DNA from 2 places in the Peribacillus sp. SRI_006 genome. Region 2 is predicted to be linked to the other one. Evidence: riboswitches for the same ligand, from Rfam matches in the RefSeq annotation. Region 2 holds a riboswitch; the other holds the start of a gene.

Region 1 (4,800 bases), on a different contig from region 2:
ACTTGCAATCCCAATAACAGGCCCGTTCGTATTATCCCGTGTATTCACAATGCGGGTCCCTTGTGCCGCCGGATTGTTCGTATTTTGGATATGGACAGGTATTCCCGCCCGGAATGCAGGAATCAGCGCCTCATCATGAAATACCGAGAAACCTGCATAAGAAAGCTCACGCATCTCACGATAGGTTAGTTCCCGGATTCCCTTCGGATTGGAAACCACATTTGGATTCACCGCATAAACGGCATCCACGTCCGTAAAGTTCTCATACAAATCAGCTTTGACCCCATTAGCAAGAATCGAACCCGTAATATCGGAACCGCTTCTTGAGAAGGTTAACACATCACCATCTAACGTATATCCGAAGAATCCTGGGAATACAACGATTCCCGGCTCATCACGCAGAGCATATAACCGATCATAAGACTCTGGCAGCACCCTGGTAAATCCACCTTCATCCGTTACGATCAAGCCTGCCTTCTTCGGATTGATATACTGTGCCTCCACTCCAAGGCTTTGGAAATAACCTGCGACCAGCTTCGCATTATTATCCTCGCCACCTGCCTTCAAGGCATCCAGATAGCGCTTTGGGTTAGTTTGATTTGCATGCAGCAGCGCCATTAAATTTTCATGAATCCCTGTGATGACACTCTCGGATATATCCAACTCTTCAGCAATGCTCGCATAGCGGGATACAACATCTTCTATCAAATGCTCTCCGTTATCCCCGCGCAGCTGCTGTTCCGCAGCTTCAATCAATAAATCCGTCACCTTTATATCATCAGAATTGCGTTTTCCTGGAGCGGAAACGACCACAATCTTCCTCTCTGGATCAGAAACAACAATTTCGAATACCTTCCTCAACTGATCACCTGACGCAAGTGAACTTCCACCAAACTTTGCAACTTTCATCTCGACATCCCCTATTTTCGTAAATATTCTGTCAAAATTAACTCTCCCTATTATTACGCTTTTTCTCGAAACAATCAAGTGGAAATTCCATTATAGGAGGACATTTGTACTTTTAAAAAGGACAGAATGACAGAACCACTGATCGAAATTAGCTATAAACTAAAAAAAGACAACGGGCATATGCCCATTGTCCCTCCTATTCTTTAGCGATTATCCACGGTTTCCGGGTATAAGTCATGATTCATCAAGCGGTAATTCGCCATTTCCTCATACTTCGTACCTGGTTTCCCATAATTCGTGTAAGGGTCGATGGAAATTCCGCCTCTTGGTGTAAACTTGCCCCATACTTCAATATATTTAGGGTCCATCAATTCGATTAAATCATTCATGATGATGTTCATGCAGTCTTCATGGAAATCACCATGATTACGGAAGCTGAATAAGTAGAGTTTCAAAGACTTACTTTCCACCATTTTCACACTGGGAATATAGCTGATGTAAATGGTAGCAAAGTCCGGCTGGCCCGTGATTGGACATAAACTAGTGAATTCCGGGCAATTGAATTTGACGAAATAGTCCCGGTTCGGATGCTTGTTATCGAATGACTCAAGGATTTCAGGAGCATAGTCGAATGTATATTTTGTTCCTTGATTCCCAAGCAGTGTGATATCTTTTTTTAATTCTTCTTCTTTTCTTCCAGACATGAAAAGTCCTCCTAATCCCACATTTCAGGGAGATTCATAAAATGGGCCTCTATATAACAAAAACCATATCTCCTCAAAGATATGGTTGATTCGCGAAAAATATCAAAGCCATAGTTTTTTTAAGAGGGTGATGCTATGAACCTCTCCCGTTTATCGGGAAATATTTTAAAATTGTCATAGTAAATATAGAAAAAAATATCTAATCTGTCAATCATACATTTTAAATTTGGTTTGATTCCTAAGGGCATTCAGCTTAAAATGTAGAAGAAGTTTATCCTACATGAAGGAAGAGATTAAGTCAATGTGGATTTTTGCAGCACTCATCACGAGTTTATGTTTCGGAATCAATAACAGCATTTTTAAATGGAGCAGCGGAAAAGGGTATTCCAAGATACATATCCAATTTTTCTTTTATTTTTCAGCTTTTATTTTGTCCATTGTTTATGGAGTATTAATGGATGGTTTGCAGCTGAACTGGCTGTCCATCATGCTTGGTGCAGCAATTGGTGTACTGAACGCCAATGGTAACATCCAGATGGCAAGCGCCTTTGAAAAAGGTCCGGCAAGCTTGACATCTCCATTAATCGCAGCGAATGCCATATTCCCCATTCTCTGTGCAGCTTTAATTTTTCACGAACATATTTCTTCCTTGCAGTGGAGTGGAATCGCCTGCATGTTTATCGCTACATTAGTCATCCAATATACACCTAATGCAAAAGGTAATCATCAATATGTCCCATGGATGATGCACACATTACTCTCCATCTTATCTTTTGGTGTGCTCGGCATTCTTATGACGACATCAACACGTCTTCAATTAAACTCCCTTGATATCCTTGTATCAATGTATGGAGGCGGAATGCTTTATCTTCTTTCGGCTCTAGCCTTTAAAAAAGAAAAAATCAAGCTAAAGGAAGTCAAAATCGGTTCCTTAGTAGGCTTTTTAAGCATGATAGGCTATGGATGTTATTTCTTTGCGTTGAACACTGGCATCGCAAGCATCATTTTCCCTGTCGTCAGCCTGAACTGTTTGGTTGTCGTATTCGCTGGATGTTATATATTCAAGGAAAGACTAAAAAACTATCAAATTGCTGGTGTCCTTGCAGCATTAATCGGTATTATTTTAACTAAAATATGAATATAGTTCCTTTTAAAAAAACAACCTGGCTGTCATGTATACAAGCCAGGTCGTTTTTTAAAAAACCTGAAAATGGGGCATGTCAAAAAAAAAAGTGTTGACACTTCACTTAAAATATCAGATAATTTTGAATATTAACTCTCACGATTTTAGCTTTTGAAATGTTTGATTATCCTTCTGCTACGGGTATAAAAGAAATAGGTACAACCACCTCATTTAATTCTGAATTAGGAAAGGAAAGATGCATAATGGTAAAAGTTACAGTAACAGTTGATTTCCAAGGAAAATCTTATCAAACTAACGTCCTTGCTAAACCGGGTACTGATCATGAAGTAATTTTACAACAAGCCCTTCATCAAGTTGAAAAACAATGGAAAGCATAAAAAAGCAGGCATCGCAATAGATACCTGCTTTTTTATTCCCTTAAATACTATCCCAAATACTTTTCATATGCACGATTAACGACCCTCTTGCAATCCCCTCCTACTTAATAACACTTTTAATTGTTTTTTTCAAAAGGCACTAAAATCAAGATGCCAGTTTGTGTACCAGAATTTTTATAATGAAAAAATATCTTTGAAATGGAATTATATAAAAAGCCTTATAAAAAAGAAGGTATTTTTAAGGCCCGTCTCAGCTGTAGACAATTTAACCGTTAATTTCCACTCCAGGCACTCGCTTTCCGCGGGCGGTCCGGGAGTCTCCCCGGTGCCTTTGCGCCCGCGCGTTGTCTCCCTTGGACTCACTTTTCCCGCAGGAGTCTCGCACACCCGTTCCAATCAACTATGTTTTAACCCTTTTGTTTACAAACTCAAAGACGGTCTTTTAAGGACCGTCTTTTTAATGTTCTATTAAACTAAATTTCTTATTAATGGCATGGAACGTTCTTGGAGGCTATCGGAAAACAGACTATAAGAAATGAGCTTCTTCTTGTACCGTTTAACTACATCCACGCGGTCGCTGTAAATATATACAAATAACCTAACATCCTTTTTGCCTCTTCTAGTATCAATGACCAATGGAGTCCCACTATTATCTCCGCTACATTTATTAATTAATTAATTCTTATATAACTTTTTATATAAAAAGTGGCTGATCGTTTTCTTAGTTGATGTGTCCGTTCTATTAACGTTTTACCCCAGTAACACATTGCACTTAAACACACGGGAATGCTTCAAAAGTGAAAATCCCCATTTATAAATATAATGTTGTGAAATGGTTATACTAAACAAATGGATAGCCACATCCTTGTTAACCAAACTTCCATGAATGAAATGGATAGGCCGGTATAAGAATTAACATACAAAAAAACTGGACGTCATCAAGACGCCCAGCTTTTCCAGAATCGATTATTGGTATCCCCAAATCATTGTTAGCATTGTACCGAAAATTGTAACCAATGCAACGAACAATCCGTAATAAACGTTTGTGTAAATCGATGCTTTATCTTCAGACTCTCCTGCATGCATGAACATAACAAATTGAAGTGCTGCTTGCATGAAAGCTGTAACAAGTAGGATGATCATAGCCATTTTAAGTGAGAGATCAAACATAATAACTGATAATGCGACCAAAGTCAGAACTAGCGAAAAAGCAAATCCCATAACTTGGCCCCGTGGGAATAATTCTTTCATATTACATCATTCCTTTCAGGTAGACGAAACTGAAGATGAAAATCCAGACAACGTCCAAGAAATGCCAGTAAAGTGAAAAGATGAAAGCCTTGTTTGTTGTCTGTGGAGTCATACCGCGTTTTTTAATCTGCATGGTGATGAAGGTTCCCCAGAATAAACCAAGTGTAACGTGAGCTCCATGCGTACCTAGTAGTGTGAACAAACTAGATAAGAAAGCACTTGTTTGAATCGTTGCTCCTTCATGTACATACTCCACGAATTCATAAATTTCGACTCCTAAAAAGCCTAAACCAAGAATAAGGGTGATAATGAAGAAACCGATCGTCGCTTTCTGCCTGCCAAGTCTCATCGCATTGATTCCAAGACCTATGGTAAAACTACTAGTTAAAAGAAAGATTGTTTGAAACATTAGTGT
Region 2 (4,800 bases):
GTCTGCACGGCAGTTCATGATGACGATAGGAGGTTCTGTGCTGTATCCGAACGTATTGACACGTTCCCATATGTTCAGCGTCGATGCCGCGTCGTTTGCAGCAAAGCCATTGACAAAGAAAGTTGGTTGGATGCGATCTCCGAATTTGGTGATCCGCATGGCCCCTGGATCTGGATGTGCATTCAGCATGCCGCGGAAAGCCGTTTTTTCATCAATTCCCAAAGCTTCCGCAACGGCCAAGGCCAGTGATGCGTTATCTGGAAATACCATATAGTCGAATTCGCGTAAGAAATCCTCGGAAATTCTTGAATTATCTGCAACGATCACTTTTGTGTTGCGTTCTTTGGCGATTTGTTTGAAAAAGTCCAAATATTCACTTTCAATGGTTATTAAGTGACCATTATGGGGAATGGTAGCAGTGAAGGCTTCAGCAACCTCATCCATAGTCGGTCCCATGACATCCATATGGTCTTCCAATACATTCACGATGACCCCGATGTTTGCCTGGATCATTTTGTTTTGGAAGATTAGTTGATAGTCAGGCTGTACGGCCATGCACTCACAAACCAGTGCTTCCGTGCCTAAGTCGGCAACTTCTTTAACTACACGCCGTTGTTCTCCTATGTTGGGTCCTTCCGGGCGGCGTACAATCGGTTTTTCCTTGTCGGTAAACCAATAGATCATTCTTGCTGATGTTCCGGTTGTTTTACCTACTGTTTTGTATTTTGCTTCCTGGATCACACCTGTAATTAGACGCGTTACAGTCGATTTCCCTCGAATCCCATTCACATTCACACGTACCGGGATGGAGTCGAGACGCTTCTGATGGCGTTTTTGTTCAAAAATGCCATAGCCAAGCAAAAAGATCGCACAAATAAATATTGGTGCCATTTTTTTTAACCTCTCTTTTTTTCAAATATTTGAATTACTGAATACACACTACATGATTTTAAACTTAATAGGCAAGAGCCAATTATTCTATCGTAATATAGTTATCAACAGCTTTTTCAAATATATGTATATTAGTGTGTAATAGTATCTAATGGGATGAATTATTTTATGAGTACAAAGATATGGCTGGAAATCGAGGGAATCGAGGTTTCATTTACACTAAATTATGGAAAGTTTAATAAAGCCCCATTTCAGTCAGAATCAACATGGTTTTATGAGCATTTGAACCTAATTCATAATGGCTATATTTGAATAATATTTTTTTAAAAAAGTGAGGTTTATTACAGTTTGTTAATTGTTTATACCCATTGTTTGACATAAACGTTATAATTTTTATGCATTTGTCATTCAATGTGAAATTTTGCATCTAACGACTCAATTAGTTGAACTCTTTTGAATATGGCCAAAGATGAGTAAAAGAACACATCTCTTTTTTTTAGTATTTTCCTCGGGAATACCCATGGGTCTATAATTGACCTTTTACCTAAAAAATGAAATGAACTAAAGTTAACCCATTTCTTTTAAAAAATACCTAGTTTCTTCTATAGATATAGTGTTTATATAAGAATGAAAAATAAAAAAAGCCCAGAAGCATATCTGGGCTTTCGGCTTATATATTGTAAATGAATGGAATGGTCACGGACCTCCATAAATCATGGATAGATTTACCTTTTGTGGGTCTTGAGTTACAGCATGGGTAGCTGATAATGGAAGGAATCCAGGTTAACTTGATTTCTTTCTCTCAGAAATCTCAAGGGTGGAGTCCTTTTTACCGCCATCAATCACATAAAATCTAGGAGCTAATCTCCTTTTTTTACGTTGATTGTCAGGATTCATCTTCATATAATTTTCGTATTCTTTGCGAAAGAATTCTTCGGTTTCCCGTTGCAATGCTTTTCTTTCGTTAAAATCTGCGATGAATTTGAAAAAACGTTTCATATGAATTCCTCCTTATGGGGTTAAAAGGTCTTAGTTTAATAGTAACATATCGTTGGTGAAGTTTAACCTTTTTTTGCAATTTTGGAGTGGAAATTATGTTTTTGTGTGAATAAAGTTGTGAATGGTTTGATTCGAGAAAAAGCATGTAATGAATCCTTGCTGAGTAAGTGACCGTGCATGGTATTGAAAGGGAATGTCGGGATTTGCAGAAAGCGGGTATTGGAAGCAATGATTATTTGAGTTAAAATATTCCTTATATTCATTATACACTAAATATTCTGAAAACAAAGGAAAATATTCACTTCCAGCCGCTTTTGATAGATTTGCTTTTTTAATGGTTCATTATTGTGTATAGTTATATATTCCCCGAATTTATGAAAATGAAACTTCCCATATGTGGGAGGGAAAAAAGCAATTTCCCGCATACGGGCTTTAATGCTTTTCAAATTATTGGACCCCTTTATCGATATTTTATTCACTCTTTTTTATCGGATTTTTAATGTGATTTTTAAGTAATGAAAAGTTAACCAAATTTGCCATCAGGTCTAATGTTCACTTTACATAAACATCTTGATTTCTTATCATTTTCAAGTTACTATTGACTTGGAAAAATATAATATTCCGCGTTAAGGCGGAAGAGGTTCTAGCTACCCTCTCAAAAAAACTAAGGAGAAACAGTGCTCTATTCTTAGGGTGCTGTTTTTTTCCGTAAAAAGGAGTTTTATAGAAATGAAGAAGAAAGAAAAGGCAGTGGTTGTGTTTAGCGGAGGGCAGGACAGTACGACGTGCCTGTTTTGGGCATTGGAGAGATTTGAGGAAGTGGAAGCGGTGACGTTCGATTATAATCAGCGGCATAGCTTGGAAATCGAATGCGCTCAAAACATTGCCAAGGAATTGGGCGTGAACCACCATATCCTTGACATGTCGCTGCTGAACCAACTGGCACCGAATGCATTGACAAGAAGTGATATCGCAGTGGCGGACGGAGAAGAAGGGGAGCTGCCGTCGACGTTCGTGCCAGGGAGGAATTTGCTGTTCCTTTCGTTTGCCGGAGTGCTGGCGAGTCAGATTGGCGCTAAACATATTGTCACAGGAGTCTGTGAAACGGATTTCAGCGGATATCCTGACTGCCGCGATGTATTCATTAAATCGTTGAATGTGACCTTGAACTTATCGATGGACCAGTCATTCGTGATTGATACGCCGCTAATGTGGCTTAATAAAGAGGAAACATGGGAGCTTGCTGACCAGCTTGGCGCGTTCGACTTTGTCCGCGAAAAGACCCTGACTTGCTATAACGGAATCATCTCCGATGGCTGTGGAGATTGTCCGGCATGCAATCTGCGGAAAAAAGGGCTGGATGACTATGTAAGCAGACGGAAGGTGCTTTCATGATGTATGGTTTTAAGATAGTGGATAAACTCCAAAAAATAGATGAAGATATTCAGCGCAGCCAATTGAAGTATACAAACAAGAGGGTTCTCGTAAGTAAGGAATTCACCTTTGACGCGGCGCACCACCTGCATGACTATGAAGGGAAATGCAAGAACCTTCATGGCCACACGTATAAAGTCATTTTCGGATTGAGCGGGTATACGGATTCACGCGGGTTGATGATAGATTTTGGGGACATCAAGGATATCTGGAAAAATGAAATCGAAATCCACCTGGATCATCGTTATTTGAATGAAACCCTGCCGCTCATGAATACAACAGCTGAAAATATGGTTGTCTGGATTTATGAAAAAATGGCCGAAGCCCTTTCATTAAAAGAATATGAGGGTGCTAGAGTCGAATTTGTTCGACTTTACGAAACGCCGACAAGCTATGCCGAAGCCAGACGGGAGTGGATGGAAAGTGAGTAAACTCCCGGTAATGGAAATCTTCGGGCCGACCATCCAAGGAGAGGGAATGGTCATTGGTCAAAAAACCATGTTCGTTCGGACGGCCGGCTGCGATTATTCATGTTCCTGGTGTGATTCCGCTTTTACTTGGGATGGCACAGGTAAGGAAGATACTGTTCAGATGACTGCCGATGAAATATGGGATGAGCTGAAGCGAATTGGGGGTTCCGGTTTTTCCTTCGTGACGATATCTGGGGGAAACCCGGCCCTGCTGAAAAACCTAAACGGCTTGATAGCGATCTTACACGAAAATAAAATGAAAATAGGGGTCGAAACACAAGGGAGCCGATGGCAGGATTGGTTTCTCGATATTGATGAACTGACTATCTCACCTAAGCCGCCGAGCTCTGGAATGGACACGGACTTTACCGTGCTTGACCAAATCATCTCGAATCTTGCCAATCGAAACCCAGAAAACCATGTTTCATTGAAGATCGTCGTCTTTAACGAGGAAGATTATCAATATGCCAAACATGTACATGGGCGTTACCCGGATATTCCTTTTTATCTGCAGGTCGGCAATGACGACAGCAGGACGGCGGATGATCGTCAATTGATCAGCGGCCTATTGAAGAAGTACGAAGAGTTAATTGATAAAGTGATAGCGGATGATGAATTGAATGATGTGAAAGTCCTGCCCCAGCTGCATACCTATATATGGGGTAACAAGCGGGGTGTGTAAAGTAAAGGCAGTGTGATGTTTAATCACACTGCCTTTTAAGCTTGTTACAACCTTTGCATGTGTGTAGCTTTGAAGGATGATGTGTATTTAAGGCCATATCCAAATAAGCGATCCATTCCAATATGTGCGGTCCAAATTAAACCAATCATCACCCATGCATCCGACTTTAGGAATATGGCTAACAAAATCATGAGGATGGACACGATATAAGTATGGAATGCGTTATAAACCTTTGCTCCAATCCGGTCATTGATTAGATAGGCCAGCATGGAAACATCAGGGGACAAAATCAACAAAAGGAAAATCCACCAGCTGAATTTATAT

The links. A riboswitch is a leader RNA that binds a small molecule or an ion and turns the genes downstream of it on or off. The one in region 2 is predicted to bind preQ1.
Region 1: it holds a riboswitch for preQ1, as region 2 does, so the genes downstream of both, queF (preQ(1) synthase) here and queC (7-cyano-7-deazaguanine synthase QueC) in region 2, are expected to answer to the same signal.

The regions. Positions count from the first base shown of each region.
Region 1 is NZ_JBYCZT010000003.1:118,526-123,325, reverse strand. Features, by position in the region: gene AC2YHV_RS04880 (aspartate kinase) at 1-909, opposite strand, end outside; gene queF (preQ(1) synthase) at 1,113-1,613, opposite strand; PreQ1 riboswitch class I at 1,718-1,763, opposite strand; gene AC2YHV_RS04870 (EamA family transporter) at 1,894-2,751, shown strand; gene AC2YHV_RS04865 (BA3454 family stress response protein) at 3,000-3,134, shown strand; partial or broken gene AC2YHV_RS04860 (YfmQ family protein) at 3,603-3,788, opposite strand; gene qoxD (cytochrome aa3 quinol oxidase subunit IV) at 4,101-4,385, opposite strand; gene qoxC (cytochrome aa3 quinol oxidase subunit III) at 4,387-4,800, opposite strand, start outside.
Region 2 is NZ_JBYCZT010000004.1:129,540-134,339, reverse strand. Features, by position in the region: gene pgsB (poly-gamma-glutamate synthase PgsB) at 1-891, opposite strand, end outside; gene AC2YHV_RS06710 (hypothetical protein) at 1,060-1,203, shown strand; gene AC2YHV_RS06705 (hypothetical protein) at 1,675-1,890, opposite strand; PreQ1 riboswitch class I at 2,522-2,564, shown strand; gene queC (7-cyano-7-deazaguanine synthase QueC) at 2,620-3,285, shown strand; gene queD (6-carboxytetrahydropterin synthase QueD) at 3,285-3,755, shown strand; gene queE (7-carboxy-7-deazaguanine synthase QueE) at 3,748-4,476, shown strand; gene AC2YHV_RS06685 (DUF4260 domain-containing protein) at 4,521-4,800, opposite strand, start outside.